DNA from 4 places in the Streptomyces sp. NPDC058239 genome. Region 3 is predicted to be linked to each of the others. Evidence: riboswitches for the same ligand, from Rfam matches in the RefSeq annotation. Region 3 holds a riboswitch; each other region holds the start of a gene.
What was found. A riboswitch is a leader RNA that binds a small molecule or an ion and turns the genes downstream of it on or off. The one in region 3 is predicted to bind cyclic di-AMP.

Region 1 (4,112 bases), on a different contig from region 3:
AGGCGATCTTGTGCCGGAGCTGGGTGAGCAGCGCGATCAGGCCGGGACTGCCGCAGGCCTGCGCCAACGTCTCGTGGAACCAGCCGCCCAGTGAGCGCAGGTCCTCCCCCTCGCCCCGCCGGGCCCGCTCCTGGCCGAGCCTGACCAGACCGCGCAATACCTTGAGATGCGCCTCGGTGCGGCGCTGCGCGGCGCGCGCGGCACCCAGCGGCTCCAGCAGCATCCGGACCTCCAGGAGGTCGGCGGCCTCCTCCTCGGTGGGCTCGGCGACACAGGCGCCCGCGTGCCGGCGGGTGACCACGAAGCCCTCGGACTCCAGGGTGCGCAGCGCTTCCCGTACCGGAACACGGGAGACTCCGTAACGGCGCGCCAGCAACTCCTCGGTGAGCCGGCTGCCGCGTTCGAAGACGCCGGAGACGATGTCGTCACGGATTGCCGTGCATACCGAATGCGCCGGAATGCGCATGTTCGAACCTCCGCCTTAATCCCCGCGAAACGCGGCCGACCGACGCCTGTTCTGAGACTCTATTGCAATGCAGCCGCATTTCCGATGCCGGGTGGAAATTCATGAATATCTTTTGGCCACAGGACGGGTTCGGGAAGCAGGTACTGCGGGCGGGCGCGGAGGCCGGGCACGGCGAAGGCCCCGGCGTGCCGCCGGGGCCTTCGAAGGGTTGCTGCGGGTGGAGCGTCGGTCAGACGCTGACGCCGTGGGCGCGCAGGTACGCGACGGGGTCCATGTCGGAGCCGTACGACGGCGTGGTCCGGGCCTCGAAGTGGAGGTGCGGACCGGTCGAGTTGCCGGTCGAGCCGGAAAGGCCGATCTGCTGGCCCGCGCCGACGCTCTGGCCGACGGAGACACCGATCGAGGAGAGGTGGCCGTACTGCGTGTACGTGCCGTCCGTCATCCGGAGCACGATGTTGTTGCCGTACGCGCCTCCCCAGCCGGCCTCGACGACCGTACCGGCGCCGACGGCGACGACGGAGCTGCCGGACGCGGCGTGGAAGTCGATGCCCGAGTGGCTGCCGGAGGACCAGAGCGAGCCGCTGGACTTGTAGCCGGTGGTGACGTACGAACCGGCGACCGGGAGCTGGAAGTACCCCAGGCGGGTGCGCTCGGCGGACCGGGCGGCGCGGGCCTTCTCGGCACGCGCCTCGGCCGCACGCTTCGCGTCGGCCTTGGCCTTCGCCTCGGCCTTCTTCTTGGCTTCGGCCTTCTTCTTGGCCTCGGCCTTCCGCTGGGCCTCCGCCTTCGCCTTCGCCGCGACATCGGCCTGGTGCTTCTGCGCGTCGGCCTGGGCATCGATCTGGTCGGCGAGGGCGCCCTCGATGGCGATGACCTGGTTCAGACCGGTCTCGCTGACGGAGGAGTGCGCGGCGAGGGCCGGAGAGGCCATGCCGCCTATGACGCCGGTGGTGGCCAGAGCGGCGACGCCGGCGATCTTCGCGCTGCTGCGCGTCAGTCGGCTCGGGGCACGATGCTTCCCGGTGGCACGGGTGAACGCCATGAAGTGGCTGATCCTTTCCTTCCTTCTCGCCTACCGGGTTAGCTGACGGGTTCGGAGCAGGAAGGTCTCCTACGGACGCCCCGGCCTCATCCGGGCTCAGGCATCCGATTCACCCCAGGGACTGCATGGGTCCCCGGCTCCCCAGGCTCGCGCCTGACGGGGACTCGGCGATGACTGCCCGGTATGTCGCGGTTGCGGCATACGAGTGACGGGCAGCCCAGCCGACGCTAAGCGGGGTCACTTGCATTCACCAAACGGACAGGCCGTTTTGTAGCGCATCCCACAGGGCAGACAGGCAACCTCCCCATCAAAACGGACAAAAAGGAAGACTCCGGCGAGATTTTGCTCACAGGAGTCTTCCTTCTGTCCCGATATGCAGTCATATGGTGGGTCGGTAGGCCGCCCGTTGCCTTCGGTGCTCGGTCGTACGTGAAGGTCGACCGGTGGACTGTCACACGCAACGGGCCGGCCGGGCGGGGGTCGCCCGCCTCGGCCCGGCCGGTCGTCCGGTGTCCACGACGGGTACGCCCGTCAGCCGGCGACCACCGACACCTCTCCGATGCCCAGGGCCCGGACCGGCTCCTCGATCTGTGATGCGTCACCGACGAGGATCGTGACCAGCCTGTCGTCCGGGAAGGCGTTGACCACCGCAGCAGTCGCCTCGACCGTGCCGGTCTCCGCGAGCCGGGCGTACAACTGTGCCTGGTAGTCGTCCGGCAGGTGCTGCTCGACCTGGTCTGCGAGGGTGCCCGCAACCGAGGCCGCCGTCTCGAACTTCAGCGGCGCGACACCCACGAGGTTCTGCACGGCCGTCTCACGCTCTTCATCCGTCAGCCCCTCGGCCGCCAGAGTCCGCAGGACCGTCCACAGGTCCTTCAGCGCCGGTCCCGTGGACTCCGTGTCCACCGATCCGCTGATGGCGAGCATCGCGGCACCGGTCGCCCCCGAGGCCGAATCCGGGGCCGACGACCGCAGCACCTGGGCGAAGGCCCGTACGCCGTAGGTGTAGCCCTTCTCCTCGCGCAGCACACGGTCCAGCCGGGAGGTGAGCGTGCCGCCCAGGCAGTACGTGCCCAGCACCTGGGCCGGCCACACGCTGTCGTGCCGGTCGGCGCCGATCCGGCCGATCAGCAGCTGCGTCTGCACCGCGCCCGGACGGTCGACGATCACCACTCGGCCGGTGTCGTCGGCGGTGATCGGCGGGGCGGGACGAGGCTCCGCGGTGTCTCCCGACCAGTCGCCGAGGGTGTCGGCGAGCAGGGCGTCCAGGTCGATGCCGGTGAGGTCACCGACGACCACGGCGGTCGCCGTGGACGGCCGGACGTGGGCGTCGAAGAAGGCGCGCACGGCCGCCGAGTCGATCCGCTCCACCGTCTCCTCGGTGCCCTGGCGCGGGCGCGACATCCGCGCTGCGGCCGGGAAGAGCTCCTTGGAGAGCTGCTTGGCGGCGCGCCGGGCCGGGTTGGCCTGCTCGTGCGGGATCTCATCGAGCCGGTTGCGTACCAGCCGTTCGATCTCGCTGTCGGCGAAGGCGGGCGCCCGCAGCGCCTCGGCGACCAGCGCGAGCGCCTTGGCCAGCCGCGAGGCCGGGACCTCCAGAGAGACCCGGACACCGGGGTGGTCGGCGTGCGCGTCGAGGGTGGCGCCGCAGCGCTCCAGCTCCGCGGCGAACTCCTCGGCGGTGTGCTTGTCGGTGCCCTCGGACAGCGCCCGCGACATGATCGTGGCCACGCCGTCGAGGCCCTCGGGCTCGGCGTCCAGCGGGGCGTCGAGGAAGATCTCGACTGCCACGACCTGCTGGCCGGGGCGGTGGCAGCGCAGCACCGTGAGGCCGTTGGGCAGGGCGCCGCGCTCCGGCGCAGGGAAGGCCCAGGGGCGGGCGAGGCCGGGGGCCGGCTGCGGGTGGTACTGCATCGAAACTCCAGTCGCGGCAGCGTCGGTCACTTGTCCGCTCCTTCGTGCGCGTCGGTGTCGTCGGCGCCGTCGGCGCCGGTCTCGGTGTCCGCTGCTTCTGCGGGCTCGGCCGATTCGACCGGCTCGTAGACCAGCACCGCCCGGTTGTCGGGGCGCAGCTGGGCCTCGGCGACCGCCTGGACCTCTGCCGCGGTGACATCGAGTACCCGCTGTACGGCGGTCAGGGCGAGCTGCGGGTCGCCGAACAGCACGGCGAACCGGCAGAGTTCGTCGGCGCGGCCCGCGACCGTACCGAGCCGGTCCAACCACTCGCGCTCCAACTGGGCCTGCGCACGTTCCATTTCCTCGGGCGTGGGGCCCTCGGCGGCGAACCGGGCAAGCTCCTCGTCGACCGCTGCCTCGATCTGCGGCACCTCTACGCCGCCGGACGTCTTGACGTCCAGCCAGCCGAGCGAGGGCGCACCGGCCAGCCGCAGCAGCCCGAAGCCGGCCGCCACGGCCGTGCGGTCACGGCGGACCAGGCGGTTGTGCAGCCGCGACGACTCGCCGCCGCCGAGCACGGTCAGCGCGAGGTCGGCCGCGTCACATTCACGGGTGCCGTCGTGCGGCAGCCGGTAGGCGGCCATCAGCGCCCGCGCCGGAACCTCCTCGTGCACCTCTTCGCGCAGCTGCTCGCCGATGGTCTCGGGG
Region 2 (4,112 bases), on a different contig from region 3:
CACTGGGCCATGTGAAGCTTCCGCTGCCACCGGACCAGTTCTTCAGCGGCGGGACGACGGACGGAGCATTGTCCGGCTGCGCCACGGGGGGTTCGACCGCACCCGCGCTCCCGGTAACCGGGGCTCCGGCAGCGATGCAGGCGCCAACGGCGGGCAGCCAGACGGCTCGTGGCAGGCGTGTGCGACGCATTCCCCAACCTCCGACGTAGTGGCATAGACCACTGAGCTGGGAGGGGACTCTACTGCGCACATCCGGGCCGCACCAGGGTTCGCACACGGAATAGATCCGATCAATAGTCCAGGCCTGTCGCTGCTCGCGACCAGGAACCGTATGCGTGTTTGCGCCTGTTCCAGAAGAGAGGCCACTGATCCCATTCGGGCGCCGGCTCGCCCTCCACCTCTTCCACCAACAGATCGGACGTATAACGGGGGTCCTGGGCGGCTCCCTCAGCCGTTCGGCCGCGCCGAGGCGCCTGGGCTTCATCGAGGCCAGGCGCGAACGGATGGCACCCGCAGCCCCCTCGGACACCGGTACAGACGTGATCCGGCGGTTGAACCGCCCCGCCGGCCGCGTACGAGACCCAGCAGGCCACTGCTACGGCCCAGGGCCCGGTGCGCGCCCACCCTCAAGTCCCGGATCACTAGGATCTCTTGCGTGAGTAGAGCATTCAGCGGCTGGACAGAGCAAGCGTTCGAGCTGCTTCTGCAGTTGGAGGGTATGCCCTCGCAAGAAGCTCGCGAGAAGCGCAGAAAGGACCGGGAGCGTCTCGTACGGCAGCCCATGATCGCGTTGCTGAACGATGTGGCCGACGCGGACCAGGCCTACGAAGACTTCTCCGTCTGGGGGTTCCGCAAGGACCCGTGGTGGTGGCAGCACCAAGTGGCGGTGATCCGGATCGCACGCAACGTCGAGATCGGTCTCCGCTTCGACCTCGACGGGCTCCGGATCAAGGGCGGCTGGACCTACCCGGACCCTGGGCAGGTCCCGTTGTTCCGCACGGCCGTTGCCGCGCAAGGCAGTGGCCCCGAGCTGGTGCGCGCCATCGAGGCACTGGGGGCTCAGGGGTACGGGATCACCGGGGACACCATGAAGCGCATGCCGCGCGGCCATGACGCCGGTCATCCCCGTGCCGACCTGCTCCGGTACCGCTCGGTCTCCGCTGCCCGTCCCCTCGGCGGGGACTGCGCACAGCACACGTCGGCGTTGGTCGACGCCGTGCTCGAAGCGGCGGAGGAGTTGGAGCCCCTGCTCTCCTGGCTCGCGGGCCATGTGACCGTTCCTGGCACCCGCCGACGCCCCACATGACGTTGCCTTCGTATGCCGTCCACGCGGGTGGGCAGCCGAAAGGCGGTCCCTGACCGGCGGGTGCGGTCCCTTCCGAGGAGCCTGTTCGGCCCCTCGCCACCCGTCGGTCCTGAACCGCCATCGGCGCTGCTGTGCGTCAGTAGGCCCCGAACACGTTGTCGATGGAGCCGTACTTGTCGGCGGCGTAGTTGCACGCTGCGGTGATGTTGGCGACCGGGTCGTAGCTGTCCAACGGCGTACCGGGCACGTGGTAGGCACGGAACGTCGGGTCGATGATCTGCAGGAGCCCCTTGGACGGCGTGCCCTTGGCGGCGTTCGAGTCCCAGTTGTTGATGGCCAGGGGGTTGCCCGAGGACTCGCGCAGGACGTTGCGGTGGATTCCGTCGTAGCTGCCGGGGATGCCGTGTTTGGCCATGACGGCCAGCGACTCCTTGATCCAGCCGTCCAGATTGTTCGTGTACGTCGCGGGCTTCGCGGCCGGTGCGGCAGTGGCGGAAGTTTTGGACTCGGCCTGGGCGCCGATCGTCAGCTTGATGCCCGGCCGAAGCACTGCAGGATTGTCGCCGATGATCTCTCGATTGTCCTCGTACAGCTTCTGCCAGCCACCGCTGAGCGAATGCACCCGCGCGATCTTGGAAAGGGTGTCGCCCGCGGCCACGGAATAGATGATGGGCGCGGCCTTCTGTGCGGCCTTTTCCTTGACGGTCGACACCGCAGCCTTTTCGGCGGCGACGGGCTGCGCCGGCGCTGCCGAGGCGAAGCCGGCACCGATCAGCGGAAGCACGAGAGCGGCTCCGCCCGTGGTCGCGGCGATGAGACCGCGGGTCAGCGAAGTGGACTTACGACGACGGTGGTTACCCGTTGCAGACATAGCGAATTCCTCTCCGTCGCCTACGAGGTGAGCTGTCGGGTTCAGACTGGAGATGTCTGGCCGCACGCGAATGCGGCTTCACCCCGAGCCGTTCCGGATACCGGATCGGCGGCTTACCTGGGTCCCCCGTTCCTGCCATACATGAGTGGTCGGATTGTCGGACGGCGGCAGGATTCGGCGTTCCGTCCGGATTGACGGTGACCGTAGGCGAGAAACATCGAAAGGAACAAGCTCCTATTTTTGGATCACAATTCATTTACAAGATCGAATCGTGGAATTGGCAGTAATCCACCTCACACCGCGAAGCAAAATTTCCCGCCACAGAAGGGAACCGGGCAGCACGCAACGGCGTCCCGAACTCTTGACGTGACTCACGCCACAGGTTTTCCAAAAGGGACAATTCAGGCAGTACTCAAGGGTCGCAACTCTCCCCAAATGCCCCTTTGCGAACCAAGAGATCACTTCTAAGCAAATCGCCCATACTGGAACATTTGCATGCGATCCGGATACTTCTCGGGCCGATCGCACCCGCCAGGGCTCCATGCCCTCCGGCCTCCCGGCGAAGCGGCCCGCAGGCCGCTCGTCACACTCCCCCGCACGAGATCAAGGCTTTGCCTTTCGTCCAACGGGTCGTTATCGTGTCCAACGGCTCTGTTGTCTCCGATAGAGGTGGACGTTGCGCATCTGAGGTTCGCGATCATCGCGCCGTACGGCTTCAGCCGTACGCCCGTCACGCAGTGGCAGTGTTCAGTCCTGCCCGTGACCCCGCGTGGATGCGACCTCGGTGCATGAGCCGTCCCTCGATCTTTCGGGCCGCCGCACCTCCCTCTCGGTTCGGTCGCTGCGTGGTGCTCGCATACGAAGCCCCCATTCACCGCGCTTGCGACTGCGAGGATCACCATGGCAACACCCACCGCCCCCAGCGCCTCTCTCACCTGCTCCGCCCTGTCCTTCCAGTGGCCGGACGGCACGACCGTCTTCGACGAGCTCTCCCTCAGCATCGGCCGCGGCCGCACCGGTCTCGTCGGGACCAACGGCGCGGGCAAGTCGACACTGCTGCGACTGCTGGCCGGCCAACTGCGCCCGTCCCAGGGCTCGGTGACCGTCGGTGGCAGCCTCGCCCACCTCCCTCAGAACATCACCCTCGACACGACGCTGCGTGTGGACGAGGCCCTGGGCATCGCCGGACGACGCAATGCGCTGCGCGCCATCGAAGCCGGGGATGTGGACGAGAAACACTTCGAGACGATCGGCGACGACTGGGACGTCGAGGAACGAGCCCTCGCGACACTGGGGTCACTCGGACTCGGCGATGTCGAACTGGACCGCACCGTGGGCCGGATGTCCGGCGGGGAGACCGTTCTGCTGCGGCTGGCCGCACTGCTGCTGGAGCGTCCCGACGTTCTCCTCCTGGACGAACCGACCAACAACCTCGATGTGTTCGCCCGCCGCAGGCTCTACGAGGCCGTCGACTCCTGGCGCTCCGGTGTCCTCGTCGTGGTGAGCCACGACCTCGAACTGCTGGAGCGCGTGGACCGCATCGCCGAACTGCGCTCCGGATCCGTGAACTGGTACGGAGGCGGCTGGTCCGCCTACGAAGAAGCCCTGGCCACCGAACAGGAAGCCGCCGGGCGGATGTTGCGGGCCGCCGAGGCCGACGTACGCCGGCAGAAGCGCGAGCTGGAGGAGACCCATGTGAAGCTGGCGCGCCGCCAGCGGCACGGCAGGAAGATCGAGGCCGAGCGGCGGCTCCCGAAGATCCTCGCCGGCGCGCGGAAGCGGTCCGCCCAGGAGTCGGCGGGCAAGCTTCGCGGCCTCCAGGAGGACCGGCTGAGTGAGGCGCGCGAGCGCCGCGAAGAGGCCGCGGACGCGATTCGCAGCGACGCCGAGATCCGGGTGAGCCTTCCCCACACCGCCGTTCCCACCGGACGCACC
Region 3 (4,112 bases):
ACGTGGCCGCTCCCGCCCTGACGTACGCGGCGCAGGCGACGGGCCGCCTGCGCCCCCACCGCCTGCCGACGGCCCCTTACGCACACCCGTTCCCGCAGCACACGCAGTACGGCGGCTACGGCTACAACCCCTATCTGGCCCCGCACCGGCCGCCGCCACAGCAGTAGCACAGCGCTCCAGGGGCGTTAACGGCCAGTCGTCCGCGATCCGGAAGGCCGGGCCGCCCCGCGTCAGGCGGATGCCTCGGTGAGGTCCGCCAGCTCCTGCTCGGTCAGCGAGAGGTCGGCGACGGCCACCAGCGCGGGCAGCTGCTCGACCGTACGGGCCGAGGCGATCGGCGCGGCGACGGTCGGCCGGGAAGCGAGCCACGCAAGCGCGACGGTCGCGATCTCCGCGTCGCGCTCCCGGGCGACCTTGTCGAGTGCTGCCAGGACCTTCTGTCCCCGCTCCGACTCCAGGTACTGACCGGCCCTTTCGGCCCGCGCGCTCTCCACCGAAGCACCCGGACGGTACTTGCCGGTGAGGAAGCCGGAGGCCAGGGAGAAGTACGGGACGGCGGCGAGCCCGGCCCGGGCGGCCGTGTCCTGGAGCTCTCCCTCATACGTGTCGCGGGAGACCAGGTTGTAGTGCGGCTGCAGGGCGACGTAACGGGCCAGCCCCTCGCGCTCCGAGAAGTCCAGGGACGCCTGGAGCCGCTCGGGGCTGATGTTGGAGGCGCCGATCTCCCGGACCTTGCCCTCCTTCACCAGCTGGTCGAGGGCGGTGATGATCTCCTCGACCGGGACGGTCTCGTCGTCGAAGTGCGTGTAGTACAGATCGATGTGGTCGGTGCCGAGCCGGCGCAGCGACTCCTCGGCCGCGGCCTTGATGTTCGCGGCGGAGAGCCCCTTGTACGAGGGGTGGGCGCCGACCTTGGTGGCGACGACGATGTCGGAACGGTTGGAGCGTGCCGCGAGCCACTTGCCGATGACGGTCTCCGACTCGCCGCCCTCGTTGCCCGGGATCCAGGCGGAGTAGGCGTCGGCGGTATCGATGAAGTTGCCGCCCGCCGCGGTGTAGGCGTCCAGCACGGCGAACGACTGCGCCTCGTCGGCGGTCCAGCCGAAGACGTTGCCGCCGAGGGCGAGCGGAAAGACCTGGAGGCCGGAAGGGCCCAGCTTACGAAGAGAAGTCATAACTGGATCAACGGATTCCGGCAGGTCCGCTATTCCGGCAGACCGGCAGCCCTGACGTCGGGGGGTGAGCGTCAGGACTGCCGGGGTTCAACGGCCTGTGAATGGGCTCGGATCACGAAGGCCGGGAGGCGGCCGGCGGATCAGGGGTTGAGGCCCTTGTCGCGCAGCCAGGCCATCGGGTCGATGCCCGTACCGTCGGGGGTGTGGACCTCCAGGTGGAGGTGCGGGCCCGTGACATTGCCGGTCGCACCGACCCGGCCGATGGTCTCACCGGTGGTGACCTTCTGGCCGACACTGACGCCGATCGAGGACTGGTGGCAGAACCACAGCTCCGTACCGTCCTCGAGCTCCAGCACCGTGCGGTAGCCGTACGAACCGGACCAGCCTGCCGACTTGATGGTGCCGCCGTGTACGGCCTTGATCGGGGTGCCGGTCGGCGCCGCGAAGTCGAGGCCGGTGTGGTAGCCGGAGGACCACATCGAGCCGGCCTGGCCGAAGGTCGAGGTGATCGTGTACGAGGAGGTCGGGATGGCGTAGCTGGCGGCGAGCTTGGCGAGCCGCAGGGCCTCTGCCTTCGCCTTGGCTTCCTCCTCCGCCTTCTTCTTCTCGGCGGCGGCCTTGGCCTCGGCCGCGTCCTGCTGCTTCTTGGCCTCGGCGGCGGCCTTCTCCGCGGCCGCCTTCTCCTGGGCCGCCTTGGCCTCGGCGTCGGCGGCGTCCTGCTGCTGCTCGGCCTGCTGGAGGATGCGGGCGCGGAGTGCCTCGCCCGCGTCCGCCGTGCCCTGCTCGGCCTCGGCGGTGGTGAGGCCGGCGGTGGTGAGCGGGGCGGCAGCGACGGCGGCGGCCTTGTCGGCATCGGACTCGCCGGAGAACAGGGAGCCCACGCCGGGAAGGGACTTGGCGTCGGGGAGGTTGTCCGAGATGGAGTCGGGAAGGGAGATGGAGACCGGCGGCTTGCTCTGCGCGGTGGCCATGCCGCCCGCGCCGACTGCCGCGATGACACCGACCCCGAGCACCGTGGAGCTACGGGCAAGTCCGTTGCGCTGCTTGGCGACGCGATGCTTGCCGCGTACGGGGCGGACGGACTCCTCGGTGGGGTTCCACTCGTCCCAGCTTCTGTCGGGCTCGCCGTTGACGTCGGCGCGGAATTCGCTGCCGAACTCACCGGCGAAGTCGCCGCCCGTCTCGGCGCCGAACGCCGTTCCCGTCCCGGTGGTTCCGTAGTCGGAGCCGAAATCGGATCCGAAGTCGGCACCGAAGTCGGAACTGAACTCGGGGTTGAACCGAGAGGGGGCCTCGGGGGCAGGCTTGTTGGACGCCACGGGGGCGCACTCCTTTCCTTCCTTCTCGCCTACCGGGTTAGCTGACGGGTTCGGAGCAGGAAGGTCTCCTACGGGCCCCTCTGCCTCTCACGAGACACAGGTGTCCGATTCACCCCATGTAGGTGGTTCCCCGGTTCCCTTGCGGAATTCGGCGCTCGCGCACGGTGCCGCCACTGACGACGGCTGGGACGACCGCGCTGCGTTATCGAACGTTAATAGACACACGGGTCTGATTCCAAGCTGTTCCCACTGATCGTTCAGGTCTTTGGCCTGGACTTTACGGGACACAACCGGGTGGAATCGGACGAGTTGATCGACCCTCAGCCATTACCCGGTTTCTGACGTTGCGTCAAATGTTATGCGGAGCGACGCCTTTCGGTTACGTACGGTGGCATCCCGGACCGAGGCCGCGCCCCAGGCCGCGCGAGACACTCGACCCGCGCGAGACACCCGACCCGCACGAAGCACCCGATCCACACGAAGCACCCGCCCCACCCGTCACGTCGTTTCCTGGCCCACGATCTTCACGGTCCTGCGCCGGTCCGGCTGCCCCTCTGCGGGACGTACGACCGCGAGCAGCGCCATGTCGTCGGTCGTCTCACCGCCCGTGTGCAGCCGCACGTCATCGGTCAGCGCGGACAGCAGCTCCTCGGGCCCCGGAAAGATCCGCCCGCGCAACCGGGCCGCCGGGTCGTAGAAGACCCCGTCCGAGTTCCGCGCCTCGGAGAGACCGTCGGTGTACAGGAGCAGAGTCGTCCCCGCCGGCAGATCCCACTCGTCCGCCCGGTCGGGCCACACCCCCAGGTCCATCCCGAGCGGCAGCGCCGGCACCGTGGACCCCAGCACCTCCACCGCCCCGTCCGGGTGCAGCAGGATCGGCTCGGGGTGACCGCGGTTGACGATCCGCACCCGGGACACCCCGGACGGGATCTCGGCCAGTACGGCCGTGATGAAGCCCTCGACCGCGTCCAGCCCGCCCCTCGCCCCCTCCCGCGCCAGCGCCCGCTCCAGCCGCTGCGCCACGCCCTCCAGCGAACGCTCCTGCTCGGCCGCCTCCCGGAACGCCCCGATGACCACCGCCACCGACTCCACGGCGTCGAGCCCCTTCCCCCGTACGTCCCCGACCACCAGACGCACCCCCTGCGGGGTGTCCGCCACGGCGAACAGATCTCCGCCGACGAACTCGTCAGCCTGCGCCGCCTCGTACCGCGCCGCCACATGCAGCCCGCCGATCCGGTCGGACGGCTTCGGCAGCACCGCCCGCATGGCGGTCTCCGCGATGACCCGCGCGGAGGCCAGTTGCTCATTGCCGCGCCGTACGACCGTGTTGATCACGACCGCGAGGACCGAGACGGTGGCCAGGGTGAGCAGCTCGATCAACGGCACGACCAACGGCAACGGGTTGCTGTACAGCCGCAGCACGGTGACGGCCAGCATCGAGGCGATGCCGGTACAGATGGTGCTGGGCAGCGAGAAGAACGGCGCGGCGATCAGCGGGGCCGCCACGAACAGCGGAATGGCAGTGAAGACCGGCGGGGTGAAGAGATCGAACACCAGCCCGCCGAGGATCATCAGGGCGGGCAGCATGCGGACGAACCGCCGGGAACGGGTGCCACCC
Region 4 (4,112 bases), on a different contig from region 3:
CCGGTGCTCTACAACTCCTGGGAGGCGACCGGCTTCGACATCTCGCAGGAGCAGCAGCGCGCCCTCGCCGAGCGCGCCGCCGCGATGGGCGTCGAGCTGTTCGTCGTGGACGACGCGTGGTTCGGGCAGCGCACCAGCGACCGCGCCGGGCTCGGCGACTGGACGCCGAATCCGGACCGCTTTCCCGGCGGACTGAAGCCGCTCGCCGACGAAGTGCACGGACTCGGCATGCAGTTCGGTATCTGGGTCGAGCCGGAAATGGTCAATGCCGACAGCGATCTCTATCGCGCACACCCCGACTGGGTGCAGCATTTCCCGGGACGGGCGCGGACCGAGTTCCGCAATCAACTCGTGCTCAATCTGGCCCGCACCGATGTGCAGGACTATCTGTGGGAGCAACTGGACACACTGCTCTCCAGTGCGCCCGTCGACTATGTGAAATGGGACTTCAACCGCTGCTTCACCGACGCGGGCTGGCCGGGTGAGGAGTATCAGCAGAAGCTCTGGATCGAGCACGTGGACGCCCTGTACGCGCTGATCGACCGGCTCCGGGCCGCGCACCCCACCGTTGCCTTCGAGTCGTGCTCGGGCGGCGGCGGCCGGATCGACCTGGGGATTCTGTCCCGCACGGACCAGGTGTGGACCTCGGACAACACCGACCCGCTCGACCGCCTCACCATCCAGGAGGGCTTCGGTCAGATCCATCCGGCCCGGGTGATGGCAGCCTGGGTCACCGACAGCCCGAATATCCAGCTCAACGACAGGGTCAGCTCACTGCGGTTCCGTTTCGTGAGCGCGATGGCCGGTGTGCTCGGGGTCGGTGGGGACCTCACCGACTGGAGCGAGGACGAGCTGGCCGAGGCGCGGACCTGGGTGGACCTCTACAAGGAGATCCGGCCGGTGGTGCAGCACGGCGCGCTGTACCGGCTGCGCGCCCCGCGTGGCGGACTCAGCGCGGTCCAGTACGTCCACGGGGACGAGACCGTGGTCCTGATGTGGCTGGAGGCACAGAGGTACGGGGAGCGGCCCCCGGCCCTGCGGTTGCGCGGGATCGACCCCGCAGCGACATACACCTGCCTGGACACCGGGGCGGTTCACCACGGTTCGGTACTGCTGCATCAGGGGCTGCACACCGGGCTTCGGGGGGATCTCGATGCGCGGGTGCTGAGGCTCCGACGCGAACGATGAGCGCGATATGTCCGCAATGGGTGTATTTGGCTGAATGTGCCCCGCTTGTACGGGAGATGGTCGCCCCCTCGTGAGCGGAATCATATCCGTGACGGTGTGTGCCGGCGGGGCGGTCGGGCATTCCGTGCGCGGTGCGGAAAGCCAAGATCCTTAATCCACGGAGTGTGACCGGAATTCCGTGCCGATTTCCGAGCGCGGATTCCGGTACGGAACCAGTCACTTGTTATCGCCGTCCCGACTCGCTTACGGTCACCGTCAATCCGGACGGACCGCCTAGTCCTGCCGCCGACCGGAATTCGCACCCACTCATCGCGTGGCAGGAGCGGGGGAACCAGGTAGGCCGCCGATCGGAGAAATCCGGCCGGCTAGGGGTGAAGTCGCGCTCAGCGCGGCCGGGCATCTCCAGCCCGAACCCGACAGCTCACCTCGCAGGCGCCGGAGAGGAAGCACGTCATGCCCATATCGGGTAAGCACCGTCGTACGAAGTCCGGCATCATCGCCCGTGGCGTCGCCGCCGCAGGCGCCGGTGGTGCTGTCATCGCACTGCCGCTGCTCGGCGCCACCGGTGCTCACGCCGCGTCGCAGTCGGCCCCGACCGCCGTGCCGCAGTCGGCCTCCGCCGCCACGCACTCCGCCCCGGCCAAGCCGGTCGCGCAGAAGCAGGCCGCCACCACGACGTACTCCGTGGTCTCCGGCGACTACCTGTCGAAGATCGCCACCGAGCACAAGGTCAAGGGCGGCTGGCAGAAGCTGTACCAGGACAACCGCAAGGTCGTCGGTGAAGACCCCGGCCTGATCCTCCCGGGCATGAAGCTGACGCTCGGCGGCAAGGCGTCGGGTGACGCCGCGTCCACCGGTGCCGGCACGGGTGCGGCCCTCCCGTCGAAGGCCCTCTCGGTGCCCTCGTCGGTCGTGGAGAAGTCCGCCCCGGCCAAGTCCGCCCCGGCCAAGGTCTCGACGGTCACGGAGTCCAAGACCTCCGCCCCGGCCGGCCAGAGCAACAGCTCCGGCTACAGCCACCCGGTTCCCGGCAACCACACCACCGGATACCGCGCCTCCGGCTCCAACTGGTCCAGCGGCAGCCACACCGGCATCGACTTCCCCGTCTTCACCGGCACCAGTGTGAAGGCCATCACCTCCGGCACCGTCGTCACCGCCGGCTGGGGCGGCGCGTACGGCAACCAGGTTGTCATCAAGCACGCCGACGGCCACTACTCGCAGTACGGTCACCTGTCCTCGATCTCCGTCTCCGCGGGCCAGGCCGTGAGCACCGGTCAGCAGATCGGCCTCTCCGGCGCCACCGGCAACGCCACCGGCCCGCACCTGCACTTCGAGGTCCGCACGGGCCCGGCGTACGGCTCGGACATCGACCCGATCGCCTTCCTGGCTTCGCACGGCATCTACGTCTGAGCCGGACGAGCGGGCAGTTGAGCAACAAAGCATGAACTGAGCAACACAGAAGGGGCGGTGCGCGGCGGCGCACCGCCCCTTCTGCTTATTCCCCCTTTACCAAAAACTGACCGGGTGGTCTATCTCACCACCCGTCAACCCCTTATTGCGGTCGCGTAGGTCACATTCGGCGGTGCAGGATAAGCGTTTGTGGCAGACGATTCGAGAAAAAATCAACGTGGCGTCATCAACCGACATGGCGTCATCGGGTCGTACGCAGCGATTGGCGACAGCTTCACCGAGGGAGTCGGCGACCCCGGCCCGGACGGAACCTTCGTCGGCTGGGCAGACCGTTTCGCGGTACTTCTCGCGGACCAGCTCCCGGACCCCGATGCGGGGACGAGTACCGAAGGCTCCACTCACGGGAATTTCAGGTACGCCAATCTCGCCGTACGCGGACGCCTCCTCGACCAGATCGTCGAGGAGCAGGTGCCGCGCGCCAAGGAGCTCGCACCCGATCTGGTGAGCTTCTGCGCGGGCGGCAACGACATCATCAGGCCCGGCACCGACCCCGACGACGTGGCCGAGCGCTTCGAGCGGGCGGTCGCCGAGCTGACCGAATCGGTCGGCACCGTCCTGGTCACCACCGGCTTCGACACCCGAGGCGTTCCCGTGCTGCGCCATCTGCGCGGCAAGATCGCCACCTACACCGCCCATGTGCGGTCCATCGCCGACCGCTACGACTGCCCGGTCCTCGACCTGTGGTCGCTGCGGTCCGTCCAGGACAGGCGCGCCTGGGACGACGACCGGCTCCATCTGTCGCCCGAGGGACACACCAGGGTCGCGCTGCGCGCCGCCCAGGTCCTCGGCATCGATGTGCCGGCCGACCCAGACCAGGAATGGCCCCCGCAGGCACAGCGCGGAACGCTCGAAGTACGGCGCGACGACATCCACTGGGCGCGCGAGTACCTGGTCCCGTGGATCGGCCGGAGACTGCGCGGCGAGTCCTCCGGCGACCATGTCGAGGCGAAGCGGCCGGACCTCCTGCCGCTCTAGGCGGCGTCCGCCACCGTGGTGCCCTCGCTCGCCGGACGGCCTGGAGGTTCAGGCCCGTCCGGCGAGGGGCGACAACGGGGAAGCCGGTATCCGTTCCAGCACACCGCCCGCGAAGACGTCGTACAGCGGCAGCGTCTCCAGATGCACATAGCCGATATGGCAGTCGCAGACAGCCAGCGGGCAGGCCCGCGGGCCGAGAGAGCGCCGGTAGCTCCCGTCGTAGAGGTTGCCGAGCTCCGCCGGGACGAAATGGCAGCGCCGCACCGTGCCGTCACCATCCACCGAGATGACCGATTCGCCCGTCCGGCAGGGCAGCCCGGCCGACCGGTGCGGATGCCGGCTGTACGGGAAGAGCGGGTCGAGGGCCGTCCACCGATCTGCTTCCTCATCCGTATAGGTGTGCCCCTCCGCGGCGTTCACCCAGAGATAGACCTCGTCCGGCAGGCCGGCCCGCAACCGCCGCGCCTCGTCGAGATGGC

Region 1: another riboswitch for cyclic di-AMP. It lies ahead of ACFVYE_RS38065 (M23 family metallopeptidase); the one in region 3 lies ahead of ACFVYE_RS23065 (M23 family metallopeptidase).
Region 2: another riboswitch for cyclic di-AMP. It lies ahead of ACFVYE_RS13440 (transglycosylase SLT domain-containing protein); the one in region 3 lies ahead of ACFVYE_RS23065 (M23 family metallopeptidase).
Region 4: another riboswitch for cyclic di-AMP. It lies ahead of ACFVYE_RS31570 (peptidoglycan DD-metalloendopeptidase family protein); the one in region 3 lies ahead of ACFVYE_RS23065 (M23 family metallopeptidase).

The regions. Positions count from the first base shown of each region.
Region 1 is NZ_JBHVWS010000055.1:29,782-33,893, reverse strand. It holds gene ACFVYE_RS38070 (GntR family transcriptional regulator) at 1-466, opposite strand, end outside; gene ACFVYE_RS38065 (M23 family metallopeptidase) at 696-1,508, opposite strand; cyclic di-AMP (ydaO/yuaA leader) riboswitch at 1,522-1,688, opposite strand; gene ACFVYE_RS38060 (M16 family metallopeptidase) at 2,040-3,422, opposite strand; gene ACFVYE_RS38055 (M16 family metallopeptidase) at 3,449-4,112, opposite strand, start outside.
Region 2 is NZ_JBHVWS010000009.1:62,806-66,917, forward strand. It holds gene ACFVYE_RS13430 (hypothetical protein) at 1-11, opposite strand, end outside; gene ACFVYE_RS13435 (DUF2461 family protein) at 656-1,306, shown strand; gene ACFVYE_RS13440 (transglycosylase SLT domain-containing protein) at 1,443-2,177, opposite strand; cyclic di-AMP (ydaO/yuaA leader) riboswitch at 2,182-2,367, opposite strand; partial or broken gene ACFVYE_RS13445 (ATP-binding cassette domain-containing protein) at 3,078-3,692, shown strand; partial or broken gene ACFVYE_RS13450 (ATP-binding cassette domain-containing protein) at 3,813-4,112, shown strand, end outside.
Region 3 is NZ_JBHVWS010000022.1:22,095-26,206, forward strand. It holds gene ACFVYE_RS23055 (PrsW family intramembrane metalloprotease) at 1-167, shown strand, start outside; gene ACFVYE_RS23060 (aldo/keto reductase) at 231-1,175, opposite strand; gene ACFVYE_RS23065 (M23 family metallopeptidase) at 1,316-2,494, opposite strand; cyclic di-AMP (ydaO/yuaA leader) riboswitch at 2,506-2,658, opposite strand; gene ACFVYE_RS23070 (PP2C family protein-serine/threonine phosphatase) at 2,993-4,081, opposite strand.
Region 4 is NZ_JBHVWS010000038.1:6,641-10,752, forward strand. It holds gene ACFVYE_RS31565 (alpha-galactosidase) at 1-1,188, shown strand, start outside; cyclic di-AMP (ydaO/yuaA leader) riboswitch at 1,482-1,636, shown strand; gene ACFVYE_RS31570 (peptidoglycan DD-metalloendopeptidase family protein) at 1,642-2,598, shown strand; gene ACFVYE_RS31575 (SGNH/GDSL hydrolase family protein) at 2,788-3,633, shown strand; gene ACFVYE_RS31580 (STM4011 family radical SAM protein) at 3,682-4,112, opposite strand, start outside.